Regions from separate parts of the Aerococcus sp. NPDC058936 genome, predicted to be linked through region 1. Evidence: riboswitches for the same ligand, from Rfam matches in the RefSeq annotation. Region 1 holds a riboswitch; the other holds the start of a gene.
The links. Region 1 has a riboswitch for lysine ahead of dapA (4-hydroxy-tetrahydrodipicolinate synthase). Riboswitches for the same ligand answer to the same signal wherever they lie in the genome.
Positions count from the first base shown of each region.

Region 1 (7,871 bases):
AGATATTAACGACCGTGCCATGGCTCGTTTAATCGAAGAAGTCTTACCACTTGGTTTAGACGAATTGGCTGCAGTAGATCAATTAGCCCGTATTTACGATGAAGAAGGCGCAGATGCCGGCTTTTCATTCGAACCCATTATCGCCTACGGTTCAAACGGTGCTGACCCACACCATGAATCTGACCATACCTTGCCGAAACTGGGTGATTCGATTGTCATTGATATCGGCTGTAAACATGAAGAATACTGTTCCGACATGACCCGTACCGTTTATTACGGTGAGCCTAGTGCTGAAGCCAAAAGGGTTTATGACATCGTGCTTGAAGCCAATTTACGTGGTATTAACGCTGTCAAGGTTGGCGAAACTTTGGCGAATGTGGACGCTGCAGCGCGTGATTACATTACAGCCCAAGGATATGGTGATCAATTTACCCACCGACTAGGCCATTTCATCGGACGCGAAGTTCATGAGAAAGGCGATGTGTCAAAAGCTAATACAGATACCATTAAAGATGGCAATATCTTCTCAATCGAACCCGGTGTTTACCTGACTGGTAATACAGCCGTTCGTATTGAAGATTTAGTAATCGCGCATGATGGTGGCACTGAAAACTTGAACCACTTCACCAAAGATATGCTTATTATTCAACCAAAATAAAACATTGCACACTAAAAACACGACAGTCGTCGTGTTTTTTAGATTAATATTCATCTACCCTATGTAGTAATTTAGATTTATTTCATATTACAGGATCCTAACCACTTTTCATCTAAATACTAGTCTACTTATATACACGACGTGCCAGGTAAATGAAGAAACTCCTCCTAACGCTTCTTCCTATGACTTGCTGATTTGGTGTATCTGCCATTTCAATCGCTTCTCTTTTAAGAAACAACCAAAATAATACTGGTTACACAGTCCACCAATACCCTATTTTTCATTTTATGATGCCAAATATTTAAATGATAAGCTTCAAAAAGCGCCCATCACGACAAGTGAAGGGCGCTTTTTACTATTATTCTAGTGTTTTATTTCTAAACGACTTCTGTCGCACCTTTTCTACTTAAAGATCATTTGGAAGAATTCGAAAACGCGCGGTCCGAGCAAGACTACTGCTAGGATGGCGAGGGCTAGAATAATCCATACCAGTACTTTGCGGGAGTGATTGCTTGAACCAGACCAAAAGTATTGTTTTTGTTTTTGTCTTTCGAAGAAGATTTCATTGGTGTCTAAGTCTTGGAAGGTTTCTTTTGGCACAGGTGTTTCCGCAAACGTTTCGACGTTAAATTCAGCAGTATCCTGTGTGAGTGTTGTCTCAGGTACTGAGGATTTAATGTCATCTGAAAAAGGATTTCCATACTTTTTTTGGTTATTCTTCTTCTCGCGTTCAAGCGCTTTTTTCGCTTGGCGATATGTTTGCCGCTTCACCTGATGCACCACCTTTATTATTTAGTTCATTTTATCCAGTATTCCTAGTATAATCTATTTACAAGAAATTTCAAATTGTAGAGAAGGGAAATTTTTCAACTTTCCCTCTTAATTAAAGGAGCTTATTTCAGTGAAACAAAGTTTTCATATTGGTATGCGGACCCTAAAGACTTCATTGAGTGTCTTTATTATTGTTCTTATTTCAGCATTTATCCCTATTGACCCGCAAATTGCTGCCCTTTCAGCGGTATTTTCACAAAGGGCTAACGTCACTTCGTCGCTTTCTTTTGGTTTGCGTAGAACCTTAGCCATTGTTTGTGGGGCTTTTGCCTCATTAGTTTATATTTTTTTACATAAGTTATTGCCTGACCATTATTTGATTACTGCACTTTTAGGCGGTTTAGGTATTTTAATTACGATTCAAACTAACCTTCTCGTTAAGAATCCACAAGGGGTTATTGGTGGTAGCGCCACTTTCCTTGTCATTGTCTTCAATATTCCAGAGCACAACCAATATGTCTATGCCCTACTTCGGGTGTTAGATACCTTCTTGGGAGCCATTGTCGCTGTTGGTATCGAGTACATTTTTCCAAGAGACCGAGTTGTTCCTTGGATCCTTACTTACAATAGTTATGTACCGAAGTTTCTACAAATCTCTACCTCTGATAAAATTTAAATGACCACTAAGGTGAGCTTAGGATTGGACTAACTTAGCTTTTCCTTAAGTTAGAGACCCTTCTTTCGAGTTTTTACCCACAAGTGGTATAATAAATGAGAAGTGGAATGCGCGGTATTAACGTCATTTACTATCTATTTCAATCAATCCATGTGATTAAAGAGAGGTTTAAACTATGACCATTGGTTATCATCGCCCTAGTAAGGCCATCGTGTCTCTAGATGCGATTATTCATAATTATTTCGCTATTAAAAAGCATATCGGTAATAAAGCTGTCATGGCAGTTGTTAAGGCTGACGGCTATGGTTTAGGTGCCGTCAAAATAGCCGACGCCCTCCAATCTCGCGGTGCCGACGGTTTTGCGGTCGCGGTTGCGGATGAAGCATTAGAATTAAGAGACGCTGGGATTATTGCCCCTATCATGATTTTAGGCTTGACTGATCCAGACGACGCTTGGCTTTTAGCCAATTTAGAAATTGGTGTGACAGTGTCTAGCTTAGACTATTTAAAATATGCCAAGAAACACGATAAAGACTTTTCTCGCCTTCATCAATTGAATGTCCACCTTAAAGTGGATTCTGGGATGGGACGGATTGGCGTGCGGTCTGCTAAAGAAGCACAGAAAATCATTGATTACATTGCCAAACATCCGAAGAAATTTAAGTTGGCTTCAGTCTTTACCCACTATGCTACAGCTGATTCCTTCACTGACCATGGTAAGGATAAGGTTCAAGCCCAATCTGACTTTTTTGAAAGTTTGCTTGGGAAATTGGACTACTCAGCATTAGGGTACACTCCCCTTTTCCATCAATCAAACTCTGCCTTAAGCCTTTGGTACCCGGAAAAAACTTTGGATGTTGCGCGACTTGGCCTGGGCTTATACGGTTCCATTCCAAGTATGGAAGATGTGGCGTCGCCGGTTGATTTCAAGCAAGCATTAACCTTGGAGACGGAAATTATCTACGTCAAACAAATGCATGCGGGCGATACGATTTCCTACGGGGCTGATTATGTGGCTGGTTCGGATGAATGGGTGGCTACCCTACCGATTGGCTACGCGGACGGCTGGCAAAGAAATTATTTGGGATTGGATGCCATTGTTGACGGCGAGCGGTGTCCGAGCGTGGGCCGGATCTGTATGGACCAGATGATTATTCGCCTACCCCATGAGATGCCTGTGGGCGCTAAAGTGACCTTAATTGGGACAAATGGCGGCCAAACTGTTGATGTGGTGGACGTTGCTAGTCATGCTGGAACGATTGCCCATGAAGTATTGACGAATTTAAGTCAACGATTGCCCAGAGCTTATACGTCTAATAAGAAAAAGAAAATGAAATAACGATTGCGAAATCTAATAGTTTTTTCATTTAGCCCTTGCCTTTAATTGGTAGTCATGTTAGTTTTAAACTAACGATTATACGAATAGAAAGTATAGATATAGAGGATGCGCAACCAATCAGTAGCCGATGGTGAAAGGTGGTTGTGCCGAAATGCAGATTTTCTGTGTTGGGGGTAATACCTAAGAGGGTTATCCCTGTCAAACCTTAATACCCATTAAGGTGCGGAGCGCTTGTCTTATGCTAGGGATTAAAAACTGTTAGGATTATTGAATGCTATCAGTATTTTTTGACACGTTTTCCTAGGTAGACATAGAGTGATGCTCTTGTCTGCCTTTTTTTATACTCAAGCTATCTGATCGTTTTTTCATAAAAACAATTACAAATTGCACACAATATAGGAGGATTCTCATGACAATTTTTAAAGGTTCTGCGGTAGCCATCGTTACCCCTTATGATAATTCATTAGAACAAAATATCAATTACGATGTGTTTGCGGAGTTGATTGAATTTCAAATTGAAAATGGTACAGATGCCATTGTCGTTGCAGGAACAACTGGTGAAGCTTCAACACAAACTGACGAAGAACAAGTTGAATTAGTAAAATTCTGCGTGGAAAAAGTCAATGGCCGGGTACCCGTGATAGCCGGTGCTGGTTCTAATGATACTGCCCACGGAATCCAATTAACGAAAGACTGTGTAGCCGCAGGTGCAGATGCTATTCTATCTGTAACGCCTTATTATTTAAAAACGAGCCAAGCTGGTTTATTGGCGCATTATAGCGCCATTGCAGATGCTGTGAAAACAACGCCGATTATCTTATATGATGTACCAGGTCGTACAGGAATGTCTATTGCCCCTAAAACATTGTCGGAACTTAAAAACATCGATAACATTGTTGCCATTAAAGATGCAACTGGTGATTTAGCCAATGCAGTAGATGCGCGCTACCACGTCGGTCCTGATTTTGATGTGTACTCTGGTAACGACGATACAGTTATTCCATTAATGAGTTTGGGTGGCCATGGGGTGATTTCTGTTTTGGCTAATATTGCACCAAAACAAGTACACGAAATGACGCATTATGCCTTAAATGGTGACTTTAAAAAAGCGGCTGAAATTCAAACAGCTTTTAAACCATTAATCGACATTTTATTCAGTGAGCCAAATCCAATTCCAATCAAAAAAGCCATGTCCATGCTTGGTTTCGATACAGGTTCAGTGCGTCTACCACTGGTCCCTGCCCAAGAAGAAACAGTGGCTGCACTAGAAGCTGAAATGAAACGATTGAATTTGATATAGTCTTTTCAATTCTAAAGTAAATTGTGGTATATTAAAGGGTGTGTAACTTATCAGTGCACGCCCTTTCTTTTATTGCTACTGATAAGTGATAGATTGAATATTTAAAATAGGAGCTTTGATTTATGCCAACTGGAACACCACCATTTCGAATCAAACTGAAAAAAGTTGATCAGCAAATGGTTGACATTTATAATCGTTCTTCTTTTCATCGAAACGAACTCTTGATTCCTCTTAGACCCTTCTCTATTGAGTTAGCCGACAAAAAAATTGACGTCTCAGTGCGCCAAATTGTTGTCTTACCTGAACCGATTATGAGACGGTTAATCTTACCGGAAAAAGATTGTAGTCCTCAAGTTGATGACCATAAACCAACAGAAGAAAAAATATACGCCTATATTTTATCCCTAGGCGAACCTTACATAGATGCCATTGCCAATGATTTTGTGGAAACACCTGAAATTAAACACATTTTTGATGAACCACATGTCTTCAGCTTCTCTTTCGTCACTTGGCAACATCTACTACAAACTTTGATTCAATTACAGTTGGAATTGAAACGGCCTGAAGACAACATTCAAAAGAAAATGGTCTTTAGTATAGTATCGACCATATTCCTTGAATTGTATCGACTTTGTTCTGCTTCAAACCAAAACCGGTTAGAGATGTCTGAAAGAGAGATTTTAGCCTACGAAATTAAACATTTTATTGTTGATTCCTACCGAAAAGACTTAACCCTTCAAGACATTGCAGACAAGTTCGACATTTCAACGTCAACTGTCAACCGAGTATTCCAGCCTTACTTCCATTCAACCATATATCAATTCATCTTGGACTTGCGGTTGGGCTATGCCTATACCTTGATAGAAAGTGGCTTGTCTATCACAGAGTCATGGCAAAAAGCTGGCTTTAATGATTATAGTAACTTCTATAGAGCCTTTATTAAGCATTATCATATTAGACCGCATGAGGTACCAAAAAAAGGAGAATCGTAAGCATCTCCTTTTTTGATTATGTTCAGCCTTCTACTGTTTCTTTACCTATCGTTGCCTTAAAAGTAGGATGAAAGGTATAGTCTATCCTCGGGCAAAAATAATGATGAGTCCTGCTACTAGCAACAAGTTTTTCGTATACCAACAAAAAAGGTCACGGTACTTGCCCTAATCTGGGTTAAGTACTGTGACCTTTTGTATGCTGTCATTGCGGTTTTGCATTAAATTATTTTTCAACTAGTCCTAATTTTTTGAAGATATCATCCACTTTTTGGATGTGGTAGTGGTAGTCGAAGGCGTCTTCAATAGCTGCTTGGTCTAGGTGACTAGCGATTTCTTCATTGGCTTCGACAAGCCCTTTAAAGTGCTTGCCTTCGTCCCAAGCGATTGCTGTTAATGGTTGAACTAAATCGTAGGCTGCTTCGCGTGATAAGCCTGCATCAACCAATTTTAGCAATACACGTTGTGAGTAGATTAAACCGTGAGTAGCATCCATGTTGCGTTTCATATTTTCAGGGAAGACGGTGAGTTTTTCCATAATGTTTGCGAAACGATTTAACATATAATCTACTAAGATCGTTGTATCTGGTAGGATAATCCGTTCGGCAGATGAATGAGAGATATCTCTTTCATGCCATAAAGTCACGTTTTCATAAGCAGTCATCACATGTCCGCGAACAACACGGGCTAATCCAGCCATGTTTTCTGAACCGATTGGGTTACGCTTATGTGGCATTGCGCTTGACCCTTTTTGCCCTTTTGCAAAGAATTCCTCCACTTCACGTGTTTCCGATTTTTGTAGTGAACGGACTTCTGTCGCAATATTTTCTATCATTGTAGCAATTAAAGCGAGTGATGAAATATATTCAGCATGTAGGTCACGTGGTAGGATTTGCGTTGAAATCTCTTGTGGGTTAATGCCTAGGTGTTCACACACATAAGTCTCAATAAATGGCGGTACATTGGCGTATGTACCTACTGCACCAGAAATTTTACCTGCTTCAACACCGCGCGCAGCCGCTTCAAAACGTTGGATATTTCGTTTACATTCTGAATACCAACGCGCTACTTTCAAACCAAAAGTCGTTGGTTCAGCATGAACACCATGGGTACGCCCCATCGTAACAGTATATTTATGTTCAATCGCACGTGCTTTTAACACCTGCAAGAATCGGTCTAAACCTTTACGAATTAAATCATTTGCTTGTTTTAATTGGTAACCTTGAGCCGTATCCACAACATCCGTAGACGTTAAGCCATAATGCACCCATTTACGTTCTTCGCCCAATGATTCAGACACATTACGGGTAAAGGCAACCACATCATGACGGGTTTCTTTTTCAATTTCTTCCACTCGTTTTGTATCAAAAGTGGCCTTTTCACGAATAGCTTGCGCATCCTCTTTAGGGACTTCCCCTAAGGCTGCCCATGCCTCTGTTGCAAGAATTTCAACTTCCAACCAAGAGGCATATTTATTTTCTTGTGACCAGATTTGCCCCATTTCAGGACGGGTATATCTAGGTATCATAACATTCTCCTTTATTGCACGCGCTCAATTTTTGTACGCAACAATTATATCACAAGCCAGCTTTCTGGCAGTGATTATTTTTCGCAAAAAAAAAGACGAGTCCCGATATGAATCTCAAATTGGTCTCGTCTCTGTAATTTTTATAGCTTAATGATGGTGGTGGTGGTGATCGTGATCATGGTCCAATTCTTCCATCAATAAATCAGGGTGGTCAGCTTCTAGTTGGTCTAAAACTGCCGTCACTTGCGGGTCAACATTGCCCAGAATATCTTCATAAATGGCTAAATATTCGTAGGCCGCTTCATATTCGCCGTGCTCGTTAAAGCGGAATGCGGCTTCTTTTAAAGCAGTTAACATATCCACTGATGGGTAGTCGTTTAAGCCCAGATCGTCAAGGAAGGCTTCTTGTTCCTTGCCTTCAAGAATTGCAGGCCACTCACGGTCTAATTCTGCTAAGACTTCTAAACCTGCTCTGGCATTATCATTTTCATTCCACATCAGTGAAATATGGTATAACATGTAGGCTTTCTCAAAGTCTTCTTTATGGTAATAGAAATCCCCAATTAAGGCAAAACCATAAGCTAGGTCTTCCACTCTAAGTGAATAACTC
Region 1 is NZ_JBHYKZ010000007.1:38,957-46,827, reverse strand. It holds gene ACFW0C_RS06740 (M24 family metallopeptidase) at 1-658, shown strand, start outside; gene ACFW0C_RS06735 (hypothetical protein) at 1,061-1,429, opposite strand; gene ACFW0C_RS06730 (aromatic acid exporter family protein) at 1,560-2,105, shown strand; gene alr (alanine racemase) at 2,281-3,444, shown strand; lysine riboswitch at 3,536-3,684, shown strand; gene dapA (4-hydroxy-tetrahydrodipicolinate synthase) at 3,854-4,744, shown strand; gene ACFW0C_RS06715 (helix-turn-helix domain-containing protein) at 4,867-5,736, shown strand; gene purB (adenylosuccinate lyase) at 5,960-7,261, opposite strand; gene ACFW0C_RS06705 (hypothetical protein) at 7,409-7,871, opposite strand, start outside.

Region 2 (7,871 bases), on a different contig from region 1:
GTCAACGGGGTATCATTAAATGAAATAAGGCTCACCCGTTCAGGGACAGCAATACGCGCCTCCTGAAGGGCACGTAAAGCACCAATAGCTAATGTATCATTGGCCACAAAGAAAGCTTGTGGAAGGGCTTCTCCATGTTCAGTGATGGCCTGTTTCATCAAATCATACCCAGCTTGTGCTGAAAAATCACCAATATACGTATATTTTGCATGGTAAACACCAAGTTCAGATGCATAGTTTCGGAAAGTTCTGAACCGTTGATCAATTAACTGTTCCTTACCATCTGTCGTTTTCTCTTCACCGGCAATCATACCTATTGATGTTAACCCATGCTGCATAAAATAATCTAATACTTGAATCACGGCATTATCAAAATCAGTTGTCACACAGGGATGACCAGCATTTAAGGTATCTGAATCCACAAAAACCAATTTGCGATTATAGGACTCTAACCGTTTAATTTGTTGATTAGAAAATTTACCGATGGCAATAATTCCAGCAATATCATCAGCAATTTGAATAATTTGATTATTGAAATAACGGACAATATCATAGGTTAAATCTTCGGCACGTTTTTCTATCCCAATCCGAATAGCGTAATAATATAAATCATTTAATTCTTCTTGCTCACTATACCATTGGACAACAGCAATTTTTTGTCGCTGTTTTGGTATATTCGTCGTCTTTTGATGTTTGGGAAAACCAACGAACGTCACTTGCACGACAAGCATTGCAAACTGGGGATCTATTAGCATTTGGTCGCTTAATGAATGCCTCCCATGTATCATTAGAACACGATTATGAAGTTACCGGAATCGAGCTAGATACCTTGGTCCATACAGCATGGGCACAGGAGGGTGTATTAGGCGCACGTATGACGGGCGCAGGCTTTGGAGGATGTGGCATTGCTATCGTCGCAAAAGACAAGGTGGATGCTTTTAAAGAGCAAGTAGGGTGTGTATATACTGAAACAATCGGCTATCCACCACAATTTTATATAGCAGAAATCTCAAGTGGCGCGCGTGTACTAACAAGGAGATGATGACATGGCAAAACTAATTGATGCCTTTGTTACACAGGTTATTGAAAATAGTGATTATACAATAGACGATCATTTTTATTTACGCAATCGAATCTTAGCATTAACTGGTGAAGCAGGTGCCAATCAAGAAACAGCTAGAACCACCCTTATTTCCTTACGTGATGCCTTAGTAGATGTTGCTGTTGACAACGGAAAAGTAGGGGATTTAACAGAAGAGCGAGATACTTTAGGCGCTGCATTAATGGATTTTATCACGCCAGCCCCTAGTGTTTTAAATCAACACTTTTGGGATACCTATCAAATTTCTCCAGAAGAGGCCATCCAGGAATTTTATGCGCTGAGTCAACGTAATGACTATATTAAAGTAGGGGCCATTGCTAAGAACATTGCGTATACAAGTCAAACGGCCTACGGACCAGTAGAAATTACCATTAACCTATCAAAACCTGAAAAAGATCCCAAGGCAATCGCTGCCGCCAAAAAAGCGCAATCTTCTAGTTATCCTCTTTGCCAGCTATGCATGGAAAATGAAGGATATCAAGGCAGAATCAACCATCCGGCGCGCGCTAACCACAGAATTATTCGTCTTCAATTAGGCGATGAGAAGTGGGGGTTCCAATATTCACCATATGCCTATTTCAATGAGCATAGTATTGTATTAAACACACAGCATGTCCCCATGGTCATTTCAAAACAAACATTTGAACAATTATTAGACATTGTAGCTATTTTTCCTGGATATTTTGCTGGTTCTAATGCCGATTTGCCGATTGTAGGAGGTTCAATTCTAACGCATAATCATTATCAAACGGGACGTCATGATTTCCCTATGGCTAAGGCACCCTTTGAAAGTCAATTCACGTTTGAAGGTTACCCAAACATCCAAGCTGGGATTGTCAAATGGCCCATGTCTGTGATACGTCTACAAGGAAAAGAGCGCGGAGATTTGGTGACCTTGGCCGATAAAATCCGACTGGCTTGGCAAACATATGAAGATCCAAATCTAGATGTAATTGCATATACAGGGGACGAAGCTCATCATACAATTACACCTATCGCCCGCAAAAATGGGGACAAATTCGAACTAGATTTGGTTTTACGTGATAATCATACTTCATCACAATATCCAGATGGCGTTTATCATCCACATCAAGATGTGCAACATATTAAACAGGAAAATATCGGTTTAATTGAAGTAATGGGCTTAGCTATATTACCACCACGCTTAAAAGATGAAATCTCGGCGGTTGCTGACTATCTATTAGATAAAGAAAATAATATTGCAGCTTACCATTTAACATGGGCACAAGAATTAAAGCAAAATTATCACCATACGTTTACTCCAGATACAGTGCATACTATTTTAAAAGATGAAATTGCAAATGTTTTTGTACGCGTCTTAGAAGATGCTGGCGTGTATAAAGATACACCAGCAGGAAAAGATGGCTTTAATCGATTTATTCAATCGGTAGGTATCGTTTCTTAAATTTTTCATGCCCCCGTTTCTTGCTATTTGGAGACGGGGGTTTTCTTTTTCTCTAATGAAAATCAAATGCTATAATGGCATTAATGAAATTTAGAGGAGAGAACGTCTGATGCAAAAAGAAGTAATAAAGCTATATAATGATCGTGATGATGTGACCTTAACTAGCTACGTGATTGATCCAATCCGCACAAGTAATGTGAATATTGAACGACCGGCCGTGATTATCTGTCCCGGTGGTTCATATATGTACTGTTCAGATAGAGAAGCTGAACCAGTGGCATTGGCATTTAATGCTATGGGCTTTCACGCATTTGTCTTGCGATATTCGGTCTATGGGCAAGGGAAAACAACTGCAGAAATCATTGCAGAAGGGCAATTTCCAGTTAAACCTGATGTTATTTTCCCCCATGCGCTACAAGAAACTGCTAAGGCATTTGAAATTTTGCATCAATATGCGACTGAGTGGCGCATTGATACTGATAAGATTGGCCTAGCAGGATTTTCTGCTGGTGGTCACAATACCGGGATGTACAGTAATGTATGGCATGAAGATGTGATTCAAAATGCAACAAATTTGAAGGGCAAAGCCTTGAAACCAGCATTTAATATTTCTGCCTACGCCCTAACTGATATTGCCTATTATTATCACCAAAACATTGCCAATCCTGACCCAAATATCAAGGCCTATGCAACAGCTATATCTTTAGCTTGCTTTGGAAAACCACTACCTAGTGAAGCAGAAATTGAACGTTATTCTGTCCCAGCTACTGTGAATGAACATACTGCACCAACTTTTATTTGGGCGACACGTGAAGATGATGTTGTTAATGTACGTGATTCCTTATCACTAGCCTTAGCATTAGAAGAAAATCAAATTCCGTTTGAAATGCATATTTTCCAAGAAGGACCACACGGCCTTTCAGTGGCTAACGAGCTTTCTGCCACCATGCCCAATCAAGTGAATAAAACTGCCGCGCAATGGCTACCGCTAGCTGAAAATTGGTTGAAAGAAATCATCTTAAAAGGCGTTTATTCCTGAGCGCTTAGGATGATACTATGGGTTTAGGATAATAAAAAGAGGTAAATATGAAGTATAAAAACTTATTATTTGATGTAGATGATACCTTATTAGATTTTCAAGATGCGCAAAAGGTTGCATTGAAATTTTTATTTGAGTCTATGGATATTCCTTATAATGAGGAAACTGAGAAAATGTATAATACCATGAATCAAAGTCGCTGGCGCCAATTCGAACAAGGGATTTTAACCTCAGAACAAGTTGTAAATGGTAGATTTGGTATTTTCTTCAATCAACTAGGAATTGAAGTGGATAGTGTTGAAATGGAAAGAAATTATCGGCAGTATCTAAAAGAAGGTATAAAACCTGTTGAAAATAGTTTGGAACTAGTGAATTCACTTTCTAAACAGGCAAATTTATTTATCGTTACCAATGGAATTGCTGAGACGCAATCTTATCGTTTACAAAAATCTGGTTTGATGCCGTACTTTAAAGATGTGTTCATATCTGAGGAACTGAATGCTCAAAAGCCTAGTATAAATTTCTTTAATACAGTATTCTCAAGAATCCCATATTTTAATAAAGAAGAAACAGCCATTATTGGAGATTCGCTTACGTCAGATATTCAAGGAGGTATTAATGCTGGAATCGACACCATTTGGTATAACCCAAAAAGGAAAGAAGTAAAAGATCCAGTAATGCCAACCTATGATATTGCGCACTTAAATGAAATATATGATTTATAGTTTTTGGCTTAGTTTAACGAATTTTTGTCATGAATGTACAATAGCATATAACATCGATTGTAAAATTTCTTGACATTGTACCTTTTATTTCATAAGATTAGTCTTAAATGAATAAATGCGGAATAGAAAGAGGCCGCTAATCACATCAGTATCCATTTGGAGAAAGGGTTGTTAGCCGAAATAGCACGATTGCTGTTGGGGGTGTATTTAATAAATGCATCACTGCCAAAAAGGAATGCCCAATTCCTTCCAGGAGCGCTTTCTACTTTGCGGGCAAAAGTGATTTCTGTATTCAACCGATACCAAGTCGAGCTTTTGCTTGCCTTGGTATTTTTTTATTGAATTTTATTAAAGGAGCTTTTTTATGAAGTCAAAACTTTTTCCAAAAAAGTTACACATGCCGAATGCATTAGTGCTTTTATTTTCAATCATGGTCATCATGATGATCTTAACTTGGGTTATACCAGCAGGGGAGTTCGAACGAACGCTGGTCGATGATCGTACTGTTTTAGTCCCAGATTCTTTCCACTTTATTGAATCTAGCCCACAAAATCCTTTCCAGTTGATTCTGGCCTTGCCGCAAGCTTTTATTGAGGTAGGATCTATCGTATTTTTCCTCTTTATCACTGGTGGATCATTCAAATTAATTAACGAAACAGGCATTCTTGAAGCTCTAATGGGTCGTTTAGTCCGTGCCTTAAAAGGACGCGAGGAAGTTTTTATTCCTATTCTTGTTTTTGTGACTGGTTTAGGTGGCGCCACTCTAGGTTTATCAGAGGAAATTATCCTCTTCATCCCAATCGGTATCGCACTAGCTAGAGCTTTAGGATATGATGCCATGACAGGGATTGCCGTTTTAATTCTTGGGGCTGCAGTCGGCTTTAACGCTGGGTTTATGAACCCGTTCTCAGTAGGTGTTGCCCAAGCCTTAGCTGAATTACCGCTATTCTCAGGTGTTGGTTTACGGATCGCCTTATTCATTGTTCTTTGGACTGTAACGACAATTTTTATTATGCGTTATGCGAAGAAAGTCAAAGCTGATCCAACCAAGAGCGCAGTAGCAGATTTAGAAGCCGCTGATAAAGCTGCAGATGATTACAAGGACTTAAGCGAACAAGAATTACCAGCCTTTTCAGCACGCCACAAGTGGATTTCTGTGGCTTTACTAGCCGGTTTTGCCATGATGGTATACGGTGTATTCCAGATTGGTTGGTTTATTGACGAACTAGGTGCAATGTTCTTTACCATGGCAGTTGTTTCAGCCTTAATCGGGGGTCTTTCAACTGGTAAAATAGCCGACACCTTCGTTTCTGGTGCTGCTGAGATGATGTTCTCAGTACTTGCCATTGTTTTCGCCCGCGGTATTTTAGTAGTCATGGAAAATGGAATGATCTTAGATACAATTATTTACAATCTTGTACAAGTGGTAAACATTTTCCCAACTATCTTAGGATCAGTTGGTATGTACGTGATTCAAATATTGATTAACTTCTTTATCCCATCTGGTTCAGGTCAAGCTGCGGCGACTATGCCAATCATGTTACCAATCGCTGACTCACTAGATATCACAAGGCAAACAGCTGTACTTGCTTTTCAATTAGGGTCAGGTTTCATGGATGCTATTATTCCAACATCCGGTGTCCTAATGGCTGAATTGTCACTAGCTAAAATTCCATACAACAAGTGGTTTAAATGGTTCATGCCGTTACTTGCCGTATACATCTTAATCGGATTGGCTTTCTTAATCTTTGCCCATTTTGTAAGCTATGGCCCATTCTAGAAAGGAAGAGTAAATTTTATGACTGTAAAAGAAATATTACATCAAGAAGTTAGCGCCCTAGAAACTGACTTAAGAGAATTGAGCGATTATATTTTTGCCAATCCAGAACTAGGCCATCAAGAATTTAAATCGTCAAAGGCTCATATTGCATTGCTTGAGAAACATGGTTTCACTGTTGAAGCACCATATGCTGGCTTTGATACAGCCTTTAGAGCGACTTTTGATTCAGGTCAACCTGGCCCAACAATTGCTTACTTGTCTGAGTACGACGCCTTACCTTCAATCGGACATGGTTGTGGCCACAATATGCTTGGGACTGTAGACACTGGTGCAGGTATCGCCTTATCTAAGGTGATCAACCAGACTGGGGGCCGAGTGATTGTCTTAGGAACGCCTGCTGAAGAAACAACTGGAACTAAGGTAGATATGACTAATTTAGGCGTATTTGACGACGTAGATGTGGCTATGTGTACCCATCCTTCAGATGAAAATACTATGTCTGGGACTTCAATGGCTATCCACCCAATTGCTTTTGAATTTTTCGGTAAACCAGCTCATGCTGCGGAAGCGCCAGAAGAGGGGATTAACGCCCTAGATGCTATGTTAAACCTATTTAACAATATCAATAGCTTACGCCAAGAAATGCGGTCATCTGCCCGTGTGCATGGGATTATCACCCATGGTGGAGACGCAGCCAATGTGATCCCTGAATACACACGCGCGGAGTTCTATGTCCGCGCCTTGGATACGCCATATATGGAAGTTTTATCGGAAAAAATCATCAACTGTGCTAAGGCCGCAGCACTTGCCAGTGGTTGTACCATGAAGCACACAGACTTTGAAAATATTTACAAGGATATGATTACGAATGAGACATTGTCTGCTGTCTACAACGAAAATGCAGGCGACTTAGGCATTGAAATGGTCCCAGAAAAATTAGGGGAAAATGGATCAATTGACATGGGGGATGTTAGCCATGTTGTTCCTTCAATCCATTCCTACTATTCAATCACAGACGGTAAACGTGTTATCGGACATACACCTGAATTTAGAGACTGCACCCAAACACCGTTTGCTTATGACATGATGATGCGAGTTGTTGAAACGCTGGCGCGTACAGGTGTTGATGTTATCAGCAAACCAGAGTTACTGACCGATATTCAAACAGAATTCGCTAATCGTTAAAGATTTAATCTTAAAATAATCAAAAAACGCCTGAGGAAACTCGGGCGTTTTTAAATGCAAATAATAGTATTTGCTTTATTTATATGTGCTGATTATTTACTTTCTTGTTTAGCCATCCAACGTTCTTGATGACCACGTGATATGCGCATGATTTCAGTATATAAATCAGCTAATTCTTCTTTAAGTTCAGGGTTTTCTAAGTAACCTTGAACTTTTTCAATGACTAGGGCTTCTCGACCAGCATCAAAAATGTCTTTATTATTGGCTAGCTTGACCTCAGCTACGCGTTCAACTATTTTCGTTCTTTCTTCAAATAATTTCACGATTTCTCGGTCAAGGCGGTCAATTTCAGTACGTTCTTTTTCTAACATGTTTTTCTCCTTTAACGGCTAATTTTAATTTAGATTTGTAATTTTATATCGGGGGCGGATGACGACCAAATCAGCATACTGGCTAGCTTGGCTGGACAATCTCCTTTACCCAAGACACTTGTTTTTCATGATATTGATTTAAGCATCAATACTTCATCCTATCCATTATAAATAAGGACCAAATCAAAAGCAATTGCAAATAAGGATTGCCTACACCATCTGGATTTATTGACGAACTGGCAA
Region 2 is NZ_JBHYKZ010000008.1:45,320-53,190, forward strand. It holds gene ACFW0C_RS07335 (substrate-binding domain-containing protein) at 1-755, opposite strand, end outside; partial or broken gene ACFW0C_RS07340 (galactokinase) at 692-1,042, shown strand; gene galT (UDP-glucose--hexose-1-phosphate uridylyltransferase) at 1,047-2,528, shown strand; gene ACFW0C_RS07350 (alpha/beta hydrolase) at 2,638-3,567, shown strand; gene ACFW0C_RS07355 (YjjG family noncanonical pyrimidine nucleotidase) at 3,615-4,292, shown strand; lysine riboswitch at 4,412-4,561, shown strand; gene ACFW0C_RS07360 (YfcC family protein) at 4,657-6,072, shown strand; gene ACFW0C_RS07365 (M20 family metallopeptidase) at 6,091-7,257, shown strand; gene ACFW0C_RS07370 (chorismate mutase) at 7,350-7,628, opposite strand.
Region 2: linked by a shared signal. The riboswitch ahead of ACFW0C_RS07360 (YfcC family protein) and the one ahead of dapA (4-hydroxy-tetrahydrodipicolinate synthase) in region 1 are both predicted to bind lysine.